DNA from 3 places in the Streptomyces sp. NPDC015125 genome. Region 1 is predicted to be linked to each of the others. Evidence: predicted binding sites of a transcription regulator. Region 1 holds the regulator's gene; each other region holds the start of a gene.
What was found. The regulator HrcA, encoded in region 1, represses chaperone genes, less so after heat shock. The targets are predictions, from matches to a motif close to TTNGCACTCNGNNNNNCNGAGTGCNAA.
Positions count from the first base shown of each region.

Region 2: a site for HrcA is predicted at 1,676-1,702, ahead of groES (co-chaperone GroES). Genes of this name have one in related genera too.
Region 3: a site for HrcA is predicted at 2,561-2,587, ahead of ACF088_RS36150 (FmdB family zinc ribbon protein). Genes of this name have one in related genera too.

Region 1 is NZ_JBIBVF010000003.1:524,526-530,341, reverse strand. Features, by position in the region: gene ACF088_RS12085 (nitronate monooxygenase) at 1-316, opposite strand, end outside; gene dnaJ (molecular chaperone DnaJ) at 413-1,549, opposite strand; gene hrcA (heat-inducible transcriptional repressor HrcA) at 1,550-2,566, opposite strand; gene ACF088_RS12070 (MBL fold metallo-hydrolase) at 2,761-3,495, shown strand; gene ACF088_RS12065 (DUF3097 domain-containing protein) at 3,565-4,398, shown strand; gene ACF088_RS12060 (Uma2 family endonuclease) at 4,376-4,945, opposite strand; gene hemW (radical SAM family heme chaperone HemW) at 5,053-5,816, opposite strand, start outside.
Region 2 is NZ_JBIBVF010000028.1:320-6,135, forward strand. Features, by position in the region: gene ACF088_RS36675 (FtsW/RodA/SpoVE family cell cycle protein) at 1-1,336, opposite strand, end outside; gene groES (co-chaperone GroES) at 1,851-2,159, shown strand; gene groL (chaperonin GroEL) at 2,295-3,920, shown strand; gene ACF088_RS36690 (hydroxyacid dehydrogenase) at 4,371-5,357, opposite strand; gene ACF088_RS36695 (DUF2264 domain-containing protein) at 5,742-5,816, shown strand, end outside.
Region 3 is NZ_JBIBVF010000027.1:21,101-26,916, forward strand. Features, by position in the region: gene mscL (large conductance mechanosensitive channel protein MscL) at 1-420, opposite strand, end outside; gene ACF088_RS36145 (S-methyl-5'-thioadenosine phosphorylase) at 1,209-2,042, opposite strand; gene ACF088_RS36150 (FmdB family zinc ribbon protein) at 2,190-2,549, opposite strand; gene ACF088_RS36155 (MFS transporter) at 2,683-3,984, opposite strand; gene ACF088_RS36160 (potassium/proton antiporter) at 4,431-5,816, opposite strand, start outside.

The DNA.
Region 1 (5,816 bases):
GCCCGTCGATGTCGCCGAGCTCGGTCTCGTACCAGGTGGCCTCGCCCGCGAGTTGCTCGCGGTAGACCTCGACGACGGAGCCGTCGGCCAGCGAGGGCTGCGGCATGAAGAGGTTGACGCCGAAGGGCCGGCCGGTCAGCGACCGCAGCTGTTTGATCTCCTGATACATGCCGTCGGCGGTCTTGTAGCCGGCGGCGAGGAAGCCGAGACCGCCGGCGTCGCAGACGGCGGCGGCCAGCTCGGGTCCGGAGCCGCCTCCCGCCATCGGGGCCTGCACGATCGGGTGGCGGCAGAGATCGGTCAGCGCGGTGGGCATGAGCACATCGTGTCACGCCCACCGCACCGTTCCGAACCGGGGCCGAGGCCGCCGCGCCGCCCGGGGAACGGCGCCGGCCCCCGGGTTCACCTGGGGCTATCGCCCGTTGAACGCATCCTTCAGACGCGAGAAGAGGCCCTGCTGCCCCGGCTGGAACTGCCCCGTGGGCCGCTCCTCTCCGCGGAGCTTGGCCAGCCGCCGCAGCAGGTCTTCCTGGTCGGCATCGAGCTTGGACGGCGTCATCACCTCGACGTGGACGATGAGGTCGCCCCGGCCGCCGCCGCGCAGATGGGTCACGCCGCGCTGGTGCAGCGGGATCGACTGCCCGGACTGGGTACCGGGCCGGACATCGATCTCCTCCACCCCGTCCAGCGTCTCCAGCGGGCACTTCGTGCCCAGCGCAGCCGCCGTCATCGGGATGGTGACCGTGCAGTGCAGATCGTCGCCGCGCCGCTGGAAGACCGAATGCGCCACCTCGTGGATCTCCACATAGAGATCACCGGCGGGGCCGCCACCGGGGCCGACCTCGCCCTCGCCCGCGAGCTGGATGCGGGTGCCGTTGTCGACACCGGCCGGGATCTTGACGGTGAGCGTGCGGCGCGAGCGGATCCGGCCGTCGCCGGCGCACTCGTGGCACGGCGTCGGCACGACCGTGCCGAAGCCCTGGCACTGCGGGCACGGCCTGGACGTCATGACCTGGCCGAGGAAGGACCGGGTGACCTGGGAGACCTCACCGCGGCCGCGGCACATGTCGCAGGTCTGCGCCGAGGTACCGGGAGCCGCGCCCTCACCGCTGCAGGTCGTACACACGACGGCGGTGTCGACCTGGATGTCCTTGGTGGTGCCGAAGGCGGCTTCGTTCAGCTCGATGTCGAGCCGGATCATGGCGTCCTGGCCACGGCGGGTGCGCGAGCGCGGCCCGCGCTGCGACGCGGTGCCGAAGAAGGCGTCCATGATGTCGGAGAAGTTGCCGAAGCCCGCGCCGAAGCCGCCCGCGCCCTGGCCGCCGCCGGCCTGCGAGAGGGGGTCCCCGCCGAGGTCGTAGACCTGCTTCTTCTGCGGGTCCGACAGCACCTCGTAAGCGGCGTTGATCTCCTTGAACCGCTCCTGGGTCTTCGGATCCGGGTTCACGTCCGGGTGCAGCTCGCGCGCCAGCCGGCGGAAGGCCTTCTTGATCTGGTCCTGCGAGGCGTCGCGTCCGATGCCGAGGACCGAGTAGTAATCCGTGGCCACTTACGACTCCGCGAGGATTTGTCCGACGTAACGTGCCACTGCGCGTACCGCTCCCATCGTTCCGGGGTAGTCCATGCGGGTCGGTCCGACCACGCCGAGTTTGGCGACTGCCTCGTCGCCCGAACCGTAGCCGACCGTGACGACCGATGTGGACGCCAGGCCTTCATGGGCATTCTCATGCCCGATACGTACGGTCATGCCCGAGTCGTTGGCCTCCCCGAGCAGCTTGAGCATCACCACATGCTCCTCAAGGGCCTCCAGCACCGGCCGGATCGTCAGGGGGAAATCGTGCCCGAAGCGCGTGAGATTGGCGGTACCGCCGATCATCAGCCGCTCTTCGGTCTCTTCCACCAAAGTTTCCAGCAACACCGACAGCACTGTCGAGACCGTGCCGCGGTCGTCCTGCTCGAAGGACTCCGGGAGATCCTGCACCAACTGCGGCACATCCGCGAACCGGCGGCCGACGACCCGGCTGTTGAGCCGCGCCCGCAGATCCGCCAGGGAGGTTTCGCCGAAGGGTGCCTGGCAGTCGATGATCCGCTGCTCGACCCGGCCGGTGTCCGTGATCAGTACGAGCATCAGCCGGGCCGGGGCCAGGGCCAGCAGCTCGACATGCCGGACCGTGGACCGGGTCAGGGACGGATACTGCACGACGGCGACCTGCCGGGTCAGCTGAGCCAGCAGCCGGACCGTGCGGCCCACCACGTCGTCGAGGTCGACGGCGCCGTCCAGGAAATTCTGGATCGCCCGCCGCTCCGGGCTGGACAGCGGCTTGACGCCGGCCAGCTTGTCGACGAACAGGCGGTAGCCCTTGTCGGTCGGGATCCGCCCGGCGCTGGTGTGCGGCTGGGCGATGAACCCCTCGTCCTCCAGGGCCGCCATGTCGTTGCGGATGGTGGCCGGGGAGACCCCGAGCCGATGGCGTTCGGTGAGCGCCTTGGAGCCGACCGGCTCCTCCGTCCCGACATAGTCCTGGACGATGGCGCGCAGCACCTCCAGCCTGCGTTCACTGAGCATCCCGCGCACCTCCAGTCCGGCCGTCCGCCGCTTCGTTTCTCCTGGCACTCACACGGGCCGAGTGCCAGACCTTGAGCCAGTGTACGGCCGGGTAGCACGGGCACGGCAAGGGCGGCCGCGCGGAGTACTCGCCCGATGACCGTGTTCGGTCGATCTGTCGGGCAACGCTATCGCGATGGCGCTAGCGTCTCGGTATGCACACTGCTTGGGAAGAGGCCGGTTGGGAACGACTCGGTGACGGTGTCGCCAGGCGCCGGATGCCGGGCTGGGACGAGACGATCGGGGTGATCGCGGGGAGCACCGGGGTCATGATCGTCGACACCGGCGCGACCCTGCGCGACGGCGCGGATCTGCGCCGGACGATCCGCGGTGTGCTGGGCCGGGAAGTGACGCATATCGCGCTCACCCACCCCCACTTCGATCATGTACTGGGCACGGCCGCCTTCGCGGGCGTCGAGGTGTTCGGCGCGGCCGGCCTGGGCGAGCTGCTGCGCCGCGGCAAGGACGAGCTGCGGCACGACGCGGTGCGGCACGGCGTCGCGCGGGACGCCGCCGCGGAGGCCGCCGATCTGCTCGTCGCCCCGCACCACCACGTGCACGGCCAGCTGACCGTCGAGCTGGGCGACCGGCAGGTGCTGCTCGCCAACGTCGGCCCCGGGCACACCGCCCACGATCTGGCCGTCCTGGTACCGGGCCGGCGGGGGGAGGCGGAGATCGTCTTCTGCGGCGATCTGGTCGAGGAGTCCGGCGAGCCCCAGGCGGGCCCCGACGCACTGCCCCAGCGGTGGCCCGGCGCGCTGGACCGGCTGCTGGCCCTCGGCGGCGAGGACGCGCGGTACGTTCCCGGCCATGGCGCCGTGGTGGACGCCCGCTTCGTCCGTGCCCAACGCGACGCCCTGGCGGCCCGCTTCGGCGTCGCCCCGTCCTGACCACCGCCGTTTTGGCGTCGCCCCCGTCCTGACCACCGCCCCCACCCCGCAGAGAACAGGCCCCACTCGATGCAGAACCGGCGCTACAGCCCCGACCTCACCCCGCCCTGGAAGAAGCAGCGGCCCGCCCCCGAGGTGCCGGCCGATCGCGATCTGGTGGTCGAGGAGGTCACCTCGGGCTTCTGCGGCGCCGTGATCCGCTGCGAGAAGACGGCGCAGGGCCCGACGGTCACCCTGGAGGACCGCTTCGGCAAGCACCGGGTCTTCCCCATGGAGCCGCGCGGCTTCCTCCTGGAGGGGCGGGTGGTCACCCTCGTACGCCCCCAGGACAGGCCGGCGGCCACCGCTCCGGCGCGTACGGCATCGGGATCACTCGCCGTGCCCGGCGCCCGCGCACGGGTCGCCCGCGCCGGGCGCATCTATGTGGAGGGCCGGCACGACGCCGAGCTGGTGGAGCGGGTGTGGGGCGACGACCTGCGCATCGAGGGCGTGGTCGTGGAGTACCTGGAGGGCGTCGACGACCTGCCCGCGATCGTCCACGGCTTCGCCCCCGGACCGGACGCCCGTCTCGGTGTCCTCGTCGACCATCTCGTCCCCGGCTCGAAGGAGTCGCGTATCGCGGCCGGGGTGACCGGGGACCATGCGCTGGTGGTGGGCCACCCCTACATCGACATCTGGGAGGCGGTGAAGCCGTCCTCGGTCGGGATCGCGGCGTGGCCGTCCGTCCCGCACGGACAGGACTGGAAGACGGGGGTGTGCCGGGCGCTGGGCTGGCCGGAGAACACGGGAGCCGCCTGGCAGCGGATCCTGTCCTGTGTGCGCTCCTACAAGGACCTGGAGCCGGCGCTGCTGGGGCGGGTGGAGGAGCTGATCGACTTCGTTACGGCCGGCGGTGGCGGGTGACCGCGGGAAGAGTGCCGAACCGGGAGGTGTCCAGCGTGATGTCGAGGGCGTCGACGCGGAGAGGAACACCGAACGGGACGGTGCGCTGCACCTCGTAGTCGGCGTCCTCTCCCGCACCGCCCGGTTCCGTCAGCAGTACGCAGCGGGCGTCATAAGGGTCGATGATCAGATACCCGGGGACGCTCCCGGCAGCGTAGATGGAACGCTTCAGGCCGTAGTCGCGGTCGGCGCTGCGCAGGGAAACCACCTCGAGCAACAGGGTCGCGTCCGCCGCGGGTACGAGCCATCCGGAACCCTCGCCTCTTCCGCGCTCCAGCACCACGAGGTCGGGCTGTGGCTTGCTGAGCTCCCCCGGAAGCGAGAGGTGCAGCGTCGCGAATCTGTGCCAGCGGTCGTGCGGAATCTGGCCCGTCACCTCGCTGACGATCCTGTTGTGGACGATATCCGTTCCGCCGGTCAGCAGGATCTCCCGGCGCAGGAGCTCCGCCCTCAGCCCCTCTGGCGGCTCGAACTCCGCGAAGTACTCCTCGATGTGCTGATCGTGCACTGTGGCCAACCGCCCAACTGTCCTTGCCTGCCGAGGTACTGCCTGCAGCCTAGGGACGGCGTGGCCCGGTGGGCCGGGTCTCGGGGTGAGATCCCTCAGCCGAGTGATCAGTCCACCAGATCCCGCACCACCGCGTCCGCCAGCAGCCGCCCGCGGAGGGTCAGGACGGCCCGGCCCGCCTCGTACGGACCGGGCTCCAGCAGCCCGTCGGCCAGCGCACGGGCCGCCGCCCGCGCTCCCGCCGGGGCGAGGATGTCCAGGGGGCAGCCGTCCGCCAGCCGCAGCTCCAGCAGAATGCGTTCGACCCGGCGGTCCTCGTCCGAGAGGAGTTCGCGGCCGGCGCCCGGGGAGCGGCCTTCGGAGAGGGCCTGCGCGTAGGCGCCGGGGTGTTTGACGTTCCACCAGCGGACGCCGCCGACGTGGCTGTGGGCGCCGGGGCCCGCGCCCCACCAGTCGGCGCCGGTCCAGTACAGCTCGTTGTGGCGGCAGCGGGCGGCGTCGGTGGTGGCCCAGTTGGAGACCTCGTACCAGGTGAAACCGGCCGCGGCCAGGCGTTCGTCGGCGATGAGGTAGCGGTCGGCGTGCACGTCGTCGTCGGTCATCGGGACCTCGCCGCGACGGATCCGGCGGGCCAGCTGGGTGCCTTCCTCGACGATCAGGGCGTAGGCGGAGACGTGGTCGGGGCCGGCCCCGATCGCGGCGTCGAGGGAGGCCCGCCAGTCGTCGTCGGTCTCGCCGGGGGTGCCGTAGATCAGGTCGAGGTTGACATGGCCGAAGCCGGCCGCGCGGGCCTCGGCGACACAGGCCTCGGGGCGGCCGGGGGTGTGCGTACGGTCGAGGATCTTCAGGACGTGCTGCTTGGTGCTCTGCA
Region 2 (5,816 bases), on a different contig from region 1:
GCGCGTGGTCGCTGATGCGCAACAGCAGGGCCACCATCACCCAGTTCGCGACGAGTGACGAGCCGCCCTTGGCGAGGAACGGCAGTGCTTTGCCGGTCAGCGGGATCAGGCCGGTGACGCCGCCGGCGACCACGAAGACCTGGAGCAGCAGCGCTCCGGAGAGCCCGACCGCGAGGAGTTTGCCGAACGGGTCGCGGGCGGTCAGCCCCACCCGCAGGCCGCGCTGGGCGAGCAGCACGTACAGCATGATCACGGCCATCACCCCGGCCAGCCCCAGCTCCTCGCCGACGGTGGTGAGGATGAAGTCGCTGTTGCCGGCGAAGCCGATCAGCTCCGGGTGGCCCTGGCCGAGGCCGCTGCCCGAGATGCCGCCGCTGCCGAAGCCGAACAGCGCCTGCGCGGCCTGGTTGGAGATCAGTCCCGGCGGTCGCTGTTTCTCCGGCAGGAAGATGTCCATCGGATGCAGCCAGGCCATGATCCGGCCCTTGACGTGCGGTTCCGTGGAGCCCACGACCGTGGCGCCGACCGCGGCCATGGCCAGGCCGCAGAGCACCCAACTGGTGCGCTCGGTGGCCATGTACAGCATGATCACGAAGACGCCGAAGAAGATCAGCGAAGTGCCCAGGTCCCGTTCGAAGACCAGCACCAGCAGGCTGATCACCCAGATGGTGAAGATCGGTGCGAGCTGCCGCCCCGGGGGCAGTTGGACGCCCAGGACGCGGCGTCCGGCCAGCGCCAGGGCATCGCGGTTGACGGTCAGATAGCCGGCGAAGAACACCGAGATCATGATCTTCACGAATTCGCCGGGCTGCAGCGACAGCGGCCCGAGCAGGATCCAGCGCTTGGCGCCGTACATATCGGCGCCGAAGAAGGCCGGGGCCATCAGCAGCACCAGCGCGACCACCATGGTCAGGTAGATGTAGCGCTGCAGAATGCGGTGATCGCGCACCACCAGCAGGATCGCGATGCAGACCGCCACCCCGATCACCGTCCACACCAGCTGCCCGCTCGCCGCCTCAGCGATCTTGAGCCGCGGCGTCTGCGCATAGGTGACGTCCAGGCGGTGCAGCAGCACCAGGCCGATCCCGGTCAGCAGCGTCGCCAGCGGCAGGATCAGCGGATCGGCGCGGGGCGCGAAGCGGCGCAGGACCAGGTGCGGGACCAGCGCCACGAAGAACATGCTGATGGCGAAGCCGGCCAGCCCGCCGGGCAGCCGGCCGGTCATCGACAGCCCGGTGCAGGCGTACCCGAAGTCCGCGATCAGTACGGCGAGGGCAAGCAGCCATGCCTCGGTCCGCCGGCGGTCCGGTGCCTGGGCCAGCGCGGCGAACGTCATGGTGCGCTCGGCGTCACTCTCCCGCTGCCGGGCCGCCCGGGGAACGCTGGTCTGTCCACGCACGGGTCTCCTCCGCCACTGATCGTCAAGGCCGCGGGCCGGCCGGGAGGTGCCCGGTTCGTCGGCTCGGCAGTCGGGGAGGTAGACGAGGCAGCCGGTGGCGTGGTTGCGAGGGAAGGGGAAGGTGTGTCCGATTTGATGGGAATGTGCCCGTCGTTCGGCTTCTGCCCTGCCCCGATCCCGCCGTGGAAGGCCCTGGTCGGCGGGGTGCGGCCCGTCGGCGGCCACGACTTCGGACGGCCGGTCAACCGGAGCGGAGTGCAAGCGCACCCCGCCGCGCTGGCACTCCGCTTGACCGAGTGCTAACCGCGTCATAGTCTCGGCGTTGGCACTCTCCAGTGGGGAGTGCCAGACACACAGCGACGGGCAGGTCCGGCACCCGCGACGACGGATCGACCTGGTCGCCACCTCAGACAGTTAACCCCGTGAGATCTCCGAAGGGGGAGGTCGGATCGTGACGACCACCAGCTCCAAGGTTGCCATCAAGCCGCTTGAGGACCGCATTGTGGTCCAGCCGCTCGACGCCGAGCAGACCACGGCCTCGGGCCTGGTCATTCCGGACACCGCCAAGGAGAAGCCCCAGGAGGGCGTCGTCCTGGCCGTGGGCCCGGGCCGTGTCGAGGACGGCAAGCGCGTCGAGCTCGACGTCAACGTCGGCGACGTCGTGCTCTACAGCAAGTACGGCGGCACCGAGGTGAAGTACAACAACGAGGACTACCTCGTTCTCTCGGCTCGCGACGTTCTCGCGATCGTCGAGAAGTAAGTCACCCAGTTTTGCCGTGATCTGCGCCCCTGGTTCCCGCGTCTAATCAACCCGGGGCAGGGGCGCAGTTCGTTTGAGCGACAGCGGTCCCCACGTCGTGGCCGAGGATCGCAATGAGAGGACTTGAAGCAACCCATGGCGAAGATCCTGAAGTTCGACGAGGACGCCCGTCGCGCCCTTGAGCGCGGCGTCAACAAGCTTGCCGACACGGTCAAGGTGACGATCGGCCCCAAGGGCCGCAACGTCGTCATCGACAAGAAGTTCGGCGCGCCCACGATCACCAACGACGGTGTCACCATCGCGCGTGAGGTCGAGGTCGACGACCCGTACGAGAACCTGGGTGCCCAGCTCGTCAAGGAGGTGGCGACCAAGACCAACGACATCGCGGGTGACGGCACCACCACCGCCACCGTGCTGGCCCAGGCGCTGGTCCGCGAGGGTCTGCGCAACGTCGCCGCCGGCGCCTCCCCGGCCGCCCTGAAGAAGGGCATCGACGCCGCCGTCAAGGCCGTCTCCGACGAGCTCCTCGCGACCGCCCGTCCGATCGACGACAAGACCGACATCGCCGCCGTGGCCGGTCTGTCCGCGCAGGACAAGCAGGTCGGCGAGCTCATCGCCGAGGCGATGGACAAGGTCGGCAAGGACGGTGTCATCACCGTCGAGGAGTCCAACACCTTCGGCCTGGAGCTGGACTTCACCGAGGGCATGGCCTTCGACAAGGGCTACCTGTCGCCGTACATGGTCACCGACCAGGAGCGGATGGAGGCCGTCCTCGAGGACCCGTACATCCTGATCCACCAGGGCAAGATCGCCTCGATCCAGGACCTGCTGCCGCTGCTGGAGAAGGTCATCCAGGCGGGTGCCTCCAAGCCGCTGCTGATCATCGCCGAGGACGTCGAGGGCGAGGCCCTGTCGACCCTGGTCGTCAACAAGATCCGTGGCACCTTCAACGCCGTGGCCGTCAAGGCCCCGGGCTTCGGTGACCGCCGCAAGGCCATGCTCGGCGACATCGCCACCCTCACCGGTGCGACCGTCATCGCCGAGGAGGTCGGCCTCAAGCTCGACCAGGCCGGCCTGGACGTGCTCGGCACCGCCCGCCGGGTGACCGTCACCAAGGACGACACCACCATCGTCGACGGTGGCGGCAAGTCCGAGGACGTCACCGGTCGCGTCGCCCAGATCAAGGCCGAGATCGAGTCCACCGACTCCGACTGGGACCGCGAGAAGCTCCAGGAGCGCCTCGCCAAGCTCGCCGGTGGCGTGTGCGTCATCCGCGTGGGTGCGGCCACCGAGGTCGAGCTCAAGGAGAAGAAGCACCGTCTGGAGGACGCCATCTCCGCGACCCGCGCCGCGGTCGAGGAGGGCATCGTCTCCGGTGGTGGCTCCGCTCTGGTCCACGCCGCCAAGGTGCTGGAAGGCTCCCTGGGCAAGGAGGGCGACGAGGCCACCGGTGTCGCCGTCGTCCGCCGCGCCGTCGTCGAGCCGCTGCGCTGGATCGCGGAGAACGCCGGTCTGGAGGGCTACGTCATCACCGCGAAGGTTGCCGAGCAGGAGAAGGGCAACGGCTTCAACGCCGCCACCGGCGAGTACGGCGACCTGGTCAAGGCCGGCGTCATCGACCCGGTGAAGGTCACCCGCTCCGCCCTGGAGAACGCCGCGTCCATCGCCTCGCTGCTCCTGACGACCGAGACCCTGGTCGTCGAGAAGCCCGCGGAGGACGACGCGGCCGAGGCCGGTCACGGTCACGGGCACGCGCACTGACGTGAGCTGACACGGTGACGGTGGGCCTGCCGGCCTGCCGTGGACCGCATACCGAAGACCCGGTTTCCGCTGTGGCGGGGGCCGGGTCTTCGGGGTTTTTGGGGGCCCGGGGTGGTGTCTTCGGTTGCTCGCCCCGGGGGTGGTGTCTTTCGCCGCTCGCCCCCAGGTGTGTTGTTTCCCCGCCGCCCACCCCCCTTCGGGGGGTGGGCGGGTCTGGAGGGGGCCCCGCGTGAGGAGCCCCGTGTGAGGAGCCCCGTCCTGAGGCAGGGCGTACGAGGAGGCCGCCTCGCCTGAGGCGTGCGAGCCAGAGGGCCACCTCGCGTGAGGCCGCGCGGGCGCCGAGGCCCCCTCCCGTGAACGCCCGGGCGCCCGCGGTCCGTCGTGCTCATGCTGAACAGCGCCCCGGGCCCGTCGTGCTCATGGCGAGCGGCGCCCTCCGGCCCCGTTGCGCTATGCCGAGTGGTGCAGATGCTCCGGCAGCACCGGGCCGTTGAAAGGCCGGCCGTGTGCATAGCGTTCGAGTTCGTCCAGGGCGTGGTCGGCCAGGCGGTGGAGTTCGGTGCCCAGGGACCCCGCCACGTGGGGGGTCAGCAGGACGTTCGGGAGGTCCCACAACGGCGAGCCGGGCGGCGGGAGTTCGGGCTGGGTGACGTCGAGGACGGCGTGCAGGCGGCCGGAGACCAGCTCGGGGAGCAGGGCCGCCCCGTCGACCAGCGAGCCGCGGGCGGTATTGATCAACGTCGCGCCGTCGGGCAGCAGGGCCAGTTCGGGTGCGCCGAGCAGATGGCGGGTGGCGGGCAGCTGGGGGGCGTGCACGGTGACGAGGTCGCTGCCGGCGCAGAGGGCGTGGAGGGGGACCGGCCGCACACCGAGCCGGGTGGCGTCGGCGTCGGTCACGTAGGGGTCGTGCAGCAGGACGCGCAGATCGAACGGCCGCAGCAGCTCGATGACCCGGCGGCCGATGCGGGAGGCGCCGATGACGCCGACGGTGCGGCGGTAGTTGCCGGTGGTGCCGAGTTCGTGGTGCCAGTCGTGCGCGGTGCGCAGGCCGCGGTAGCGGTGGGCGGCGTGCAGCACGCGCTTGTTGGCGAACAGGATCGCGGCGAGGGTGTATTCGGCGACCGGGAGGGCGTTGGGGGCGGCGGCCGAGGTGACGGCGATCCCGCGCTCCCAGCAGGCGTCGGTGAGGTGGTGTTTGACCGAACCGGCGGCGTGCACGACGGCGCGCAGCCGTGGGGCGGCGTCCAGCACCCGGCCGGTGAGCTGTGGGGCGCCCCAGCAGGTGAGCAGCACCTCGGCGTCGGCGAGGGCGGCGGCGACGGCGGGGGTGGGGTCGGCCAGCTCGTGTGCGACGAGGTGCGGGTCGGTACGGGCGAGGGCCGCGAGACGGGTGTGGTGGCGGGTGTCGAGGAGCCGTTCGGCGATGCCGGGGCCCATCGACAGGAGCAGGGTGGGCCGGTTCGCCGCGCCGGGCGTGCTCACCGCTCTTTCGGCCTGCCGGTCGTGATGGTGTGCCGCCGTGGCGCCTGCGGCGGCGGGCGGGGGTGCGCCGGGTGTGGTGACGGCGCCGCGGGCCGGGGCCTTCGGCCCTCCCCGAGCTGCCGCCGGGAGGTCCCCGGATCCTCCGGTGGGTGGGGAGTGGGGGCCGGTGGCGGACGGTGGGGTCATGCGATCTCCTCCTCCGTGTTCCCTTGACGTGCGGCGTTCTCTTGACGTGCGGCGTTCCCTTGACGTCCGGTCAGCCGCACCTGAAGGATTCCCGGCGGTCGGCCGTCATTCCTCCGTCCCGGCCGGCCGTCATCCTCCGTCCCAGGGGACGCCATGCCCGAGCACCCCCACCACCTCCGCCCCCAGCACCCTCACCCCTTCCCCCTCCCGCCCGAGGACCGCCGCCGC
Region 3 (5,816 bases), on a different contig from region 1:
GCGGATCTCGGTGAGCAGCTCGATCTCGGTCGGGTCCGCGGGGACGCCGTCGACCGGCTTCCTGGCCATCTGGCGCTCCTTCCACTTGTTGATCGGAAGGATCATGAGGAAGTAGACGACCGCGGCGGTGATCAGGAACGTCAGGGCGGCGCTGAGCACCGAGCCCCAAAGGATGTAAATGCCGTCGGCGAACGCGCCCGTCTTTGGATCCTTGGCGCAGGTATCGGTCAGGCAGGACTGGTAGTGATCGAGGTTCTGCGAACCGAGCGCGCCCACGATGGGGTTGATGATGCCCTTGACCACGGCGTTCACGATGTTCGTGAAGGCAGCACCGACGACCACCGCGACCGCGAGTTCGATGACGTTGCCGCGCATCAGGAATTCCTTGAATCCCTGCAGGACGCCCTTGCTCTCGCTCACCTGACAGCCTCTTTCCACGCTCACTACGGATGGTGCACCAACAATCAGCACCGCAACTTACGACAGGGCAGGGCGGAGGTGTCCAGTCCTGCTCCGTGCACCGGCGATCGATCGGAGCCCTGGAGCGGGTCCGGCGGAGGGTGCCGACGCTGCAGGCGCCGTGGACGGATACCGCGGTGGTGGTGCGGTGAGCGCGACCCCGTTGGCGCGCGGCGGATGCCCCGCCATGCGCAGAAGTGTTGCGTGACGGGAGTGCGGATGCCACTTGATCTTGGGGCATGGTCACTGTCCTCCCGCGGCCGTTGCCGACGGACAGCCGGAGGCGGGCGCGGCTCGTACGGCGCCGTACGAGGCTCCGCAGGCCAGTGCTGCGGCGGTCAACGCCAGGCCGGCGGCCAGCATCCGCTGCCGCGCGCTCCGGCTCCATGAGCGCCGGCCGCCGCCCGCCCGTACGGGAGCGAAGTGCGGCACGTCACACGGCGGAGGAGCGGGGAGGGGCGGGGAGGGAAGGGCGGGGCCGGTGCGGGGAGGAAGAGCAGGGGGTGGCGGGGGAGCAGGGCGTAGCGGGGGAGGAGCGGAAGGGGTGTGGGGCATGGTGGGCACCGCCTGCGGTGAGAGCGTCGGATGGACCGGGCTCACCACCGTGCCGGAATCCGCTCCCGCCCGCTCCGGGCTGTGGACGACCCCGCACCTGTGGACAACCCGGCCACCCGCAGGGGGGAAGCCGAGCAGTCCGCCGAGGGCGTCACGGCAGGTGCGAGGGCGTCACGGCCTCAGGTGCGAGGGCGTTACGGCAGGTCGATGCCCAGGTCCCAGCCGGTGTGGACCTCGGTGCACAGGCAGGCGCGGGCAGCGGTGTCCGGGAGGGCGGCGACCGCGTCGAACAGGACCTCCCGCAGTCGGCCCACGTTCTCGGCGAACACCCGGAAGACTTCCTCGTGGGAGACGCCGTCGCCGGTCTCCGTGCCCGCGTCCAGATCGGTGACCAGCGCCAATGAGGTGTAGCAGAGGCTGAGTTCGCGGGCCAGGACGGCTTCGGGGTGGCCGGTCATGCCGACCACCGACCAGCCCTGGGCGGCGTGCCAGCGCGATTCGGCGCGGGTCGAGAAGCGGGGGCCTTCGATCACGACCAGGGTGCCGCCGTCGACCGGCTCCCAGTCCCGGCCGCGGGCCGCCTTGAGGGCGGTCTGCCGCCCGGTGGGGCAGTACGGGTCGGCGAAGGTCAGGTGGACGACGTTGGGGATCTGCCCGTCGGGGAGCGGCTCGCCGTCGAAGTAGGTCTGGGGGCGGGCCTTGGTGCGGTCGACGAGCTGGTCGGCGACCAGGAGCGTGCCGGGGCCGTATTCGGGGCGCAGACCGCCGACCGCGCACGGGGCGAGCACCTGGCGTACACCGACCGAACGCAGGGCCCAGAGGTTGGCGCGGTAGTTGATGCGGTGCGGTGGAAGGTGGTGGCCGCGGCCGTGCCGGGGCAGGAACGCGACCCGACGGCCGGCGATCTCTCCCAGGAACAGCGAGTCGCTGGGGGGTCCGTAGGGGGTGTCCACCGTGACCTCGGTCACGTCGTCCAGGAAGGAGTAGAACCCCGATCCGCCGATTACACCAATCTCCGCGTCAGCCATGCCGGTCACACTATCGGGGCACGGCGGCCGGGGAAGGGCGGGTGGCGGAGAGGAAAGGGAGGCGTAAGACGGGCGAGGCGTACGCCGAGGACGCCGCAAGACGACGGACCCCGCCGTCGGTGACGGCGGGGTCCGAAGAGCTGTGGGTCAGGCTGCGGAGCTGGCGCCCGAGGTGCTGCCGGACGACGACGCGGCGGCCGGGGTCGAGGACTTGCTGTCCGAGCTGCCGGACGAGGAGCTCGACGAGGAGTCCGAGGAGCCCGAGGAGTCCGACGAGGACGTGCTGCCCGACGCGGAGGCGTTCTTCGCGGGGCTGCTGCTGGACGACGAGCCGCGGCTGTCGTTGCGGTAGAAGCCGGAGCCCTTGAAGACGATGCCGACCGCGGAGAACACCTTCTTGAGGCGTCCCTGGCAACCGGGGCACTCGGTGAGCGAGTCGTCGGTGAACTTCTGCACCGCCTCGAGGCCCTCGCCGCACTCGGTGCACTGGTACTGGTACGTCGGCACTTGTCTTCCTCCTGGCACTCTCACTCGATGAGTGCTAACGACGCTCCATATTGCAGTATTCCCGCCCGCCAGTCCACCGTGACCGCCGTACGGTGACCGACTCCACGTTCCGTCAGGCTTCCGTCAGGGGCCGTCAGGCGCGCGCCAGCTCCCGTTCCCGGTCGTCGGAAACGGCTGTGACCTGCGCGTTCACGCCGGGTGCGGGGGCGTCGGCAGCCTCGGACGGCGAGCGGGGCAGCAGATGGGCACGCAGCGCCAGCAGCACCGTCAGGGCCAGCGCCGTACCGGCCAGCGGCACCAGGAATCCGGTGCTCGGCCCGAAGCCGTCCGCGAGCTGCCCCGCGGAGGTGGCCGCGGCCGCCTGGCCCAGCGCGACCGCGCCGGTCAGCCAGGTGAAGGCCTCGGTCCGGGCGGCGGCCGGCACCAGCGACTCGACCAGTGTGTAGCCGGTGATCAGGGCCGGTGCGATGCACAGGCCGACGACCAGGCCGACCGCGCCGAGCAGCGGCACCGCGGTCACCGCCCACAACGGGGTGGTGGCCAGTGCCAGTAGCCCGTAGGCGACCAGCAGCCGGCGTCGCGGGCCGACCTTCCAGGCGATGGCCCCACAGGCGATACCGGCGAGCATGTTGCCGCCCGCGAAGATCCCGTAGAGCACGCCGTTGATGCCGGGCTGCCCGATGTGCTGGGTGAACGCGGTCAGCGAGACCTGCATCCCGCCGAAGACGGCGCCGATGCCGAGGAACGCCACGATCAGGACGCGCACGCCCGGCACCGACAGCGCCGAGACACGCGGCAGGTCGCCGGCCTGCGGGCGGTGTACCGGAGGCTGGCTGCGCCGCTGGGAGGCGAACAGCAGCCCGCCGGCCAGCGTCAGCGCGGCTTCGGCGACCAGACCGGCCGCCGGGTGGATACCGGTGCACAGCGCGGTCGCCAGCACCGGGCCGACGACGAAGGTGAACTCGTCGGTCACCGACTCGAAGGCGGCGGCGGTCGGCATCAGCGGGCTGCCGCCGAGCCGGGAGGCCCAGCGGGCCCGCACCATCGGGCCGACCTGCGGTGTCGAGGCGCCCGTGGGGACGGCCACCGCGAACAGCGCCCACAGGGGGGCGTGGGCGAGAGCGAGGATGATCAGTGCGGCGACGCCGGCGACGTGCACCAGTACGCCGGGGATCAGCACCGCGCGCTGGCCGAAGCGGTCGGCGAGTTTGCCGCTCTGCGGGGCGAACAGGGCCATGGACACACCGGTCGCGGCGGACACCGCGCCTGCGGTGCCGTACGAGCCGGTGGTCGATTCGACGAGCAGCACGATGCCGATCGTCAGCATGGCGAAGGGCTGCCGGGCCAGAAAGCCGGGCAGCAGGAATGTCCATGCACCAGGGGTGCGGAGCAGTGGTCCGTATCCGGAACGGGAATCCTTGACCGCGGATGCCACGGCCGGGCCTTTCTGCCGCCTGGTAGCGCGCCACCCGCGAGGTCGTCACGGGTACGCGCCGAGAGCTGTCCTCTCGCGCAGGACCGAGTGATACCGCGTGGTCCGCACCGGGAGGGTGGCTGCGTGTGGCAGGGGGACCGCGGCCGCCGAGCGGTCGCGCCAGCTCTGCATCAGGCAGAGTTGGTTCGTCGATGTTGCCTTTTCATACTACAGGCCGTCACGTGTGAGGCCCTGGGATCGGCCAGGGCTTCAGGTAAATTTCCTTGGGATCCGTGGAGATCTGCAGCACATTTCCCGCACTCCGGGAGCCCGCCTCCGGGAGCCTGCACCTCGGCGGCCCGCCCCGGGGCCCGCCCCGGGGGCCCGCACCTCGGCCGCCCGCCCCGGAGCCTGCACACCTCAGCCGCCCGCCCCCGGGGCCCGCACCCCGGGAGCCCGGCCGGACGTCAGCGGTGGTGGTGTCCCCGCTGCCCCGTGGGCCCGCCCGTCCCCAGCCAGCCGGCCAGTTTGCCGCCCTGGGAGACCGCCTGCAGCCGCCGCTCGGCCGCGTCGCGTACCGGGTCGGTGGCGACCACCAGCAGCTCGTCGCCGCGCCGCAGCACCGTCGAGGGCGACGGCACGAAGCTGGAGCCGTCCCGGACGACGAGGGTGACCGCGGCACCCGCGGGCATCCGCAGCTCACCGACCTCGACGCCGTGCATACGGGAGGCCGGGCCGATGGAGGTGGACAGCAGATGGCCGCGCAGCCGTTCCAGGGGAGCGGACTCGATGCCCAGGTCGGCGGCCTCCTCGTCCTCGCCCAGCCGCAGCCGCTTGGCGAGCCAGGGCAGCGTCGGCCCCTGGATCAGGGTGTAGACGACGACCAGGACGAAGACGATGTTGAAGACCCGGTCGCTGCCGGGAACGTCGCTCACCATCGGGATCGTGGCCAGCACAATCGGCACCGCGCCGCGCAGTCCGGCCCACGACAGCAGGGTCTTCTCCGGCCAGGGCACCCGGAACGGCAGCAGCGCCACAAAGACGGACATCGGTCTGGCCACGAGCGTGAGGATCATGCCGATCAGCAGCGCGGGCACGAAGTCGTCCAGCAGGTTGTGCGGGGTGACCAGCAGGCCGAGCAGCACGAACATCCCGATCTGGCCGATCCAGCCGAGGCCTTCGGCGAAGCCGCGGGTGGCCGGGGCATGCGGCAGCTTGGCGTTGCCGAGGACCACCGCGGCCAGGTAGACGGCGAGGAAGCCCGAGCCGTGCGCCAGCGCACCGGCCGCGTAGGCGGAGACCGCGATGGCCATGACCGCGATCGGGTACAGGCCGGACGCGGGCAGTGCCACGTGCCGCAGGCCGTAGGCGCCGAGCCAGCCGATGGCCAGTCCGAGCGCGGCGCCGATCGCCAGTTCCAGGGCGATCTCGCCGAGCAGGAGGTACCAGTGTTCGACCGGTCCCGCGGTGGAGAAGGCGACGACGAGGATGACCACGGGGGCGTCGTTGAGGCCGGATTCGGCTTCGAGCACACCGGTCAGGCGGGCCGGCAGCGGCACGCTGCGCAGTACCGAGAAGACGGCCGCGGCGTCCGTGGACGAGACCACGGCGCCGATCAGCAGAGCCTGCCGCCAGTCGAGCCCGGCCAGATAGTGCGCTCCGGCCGCGGTGACCCCCACGCTCACCGCGACGCCGACCGTCGACAGCGACACCGCCCGGGGCAGCGCCGGCTTGATCTCTTTCCACTTGGTGCCCAGACCGCCCTCGGCGAGGATCACGACCAGCGCGGTATAGCCGAGGAGTTGGGTCAGCTCGGCATTGTCGAAGACGACACCGCCCAGGCCGTCCTGGCC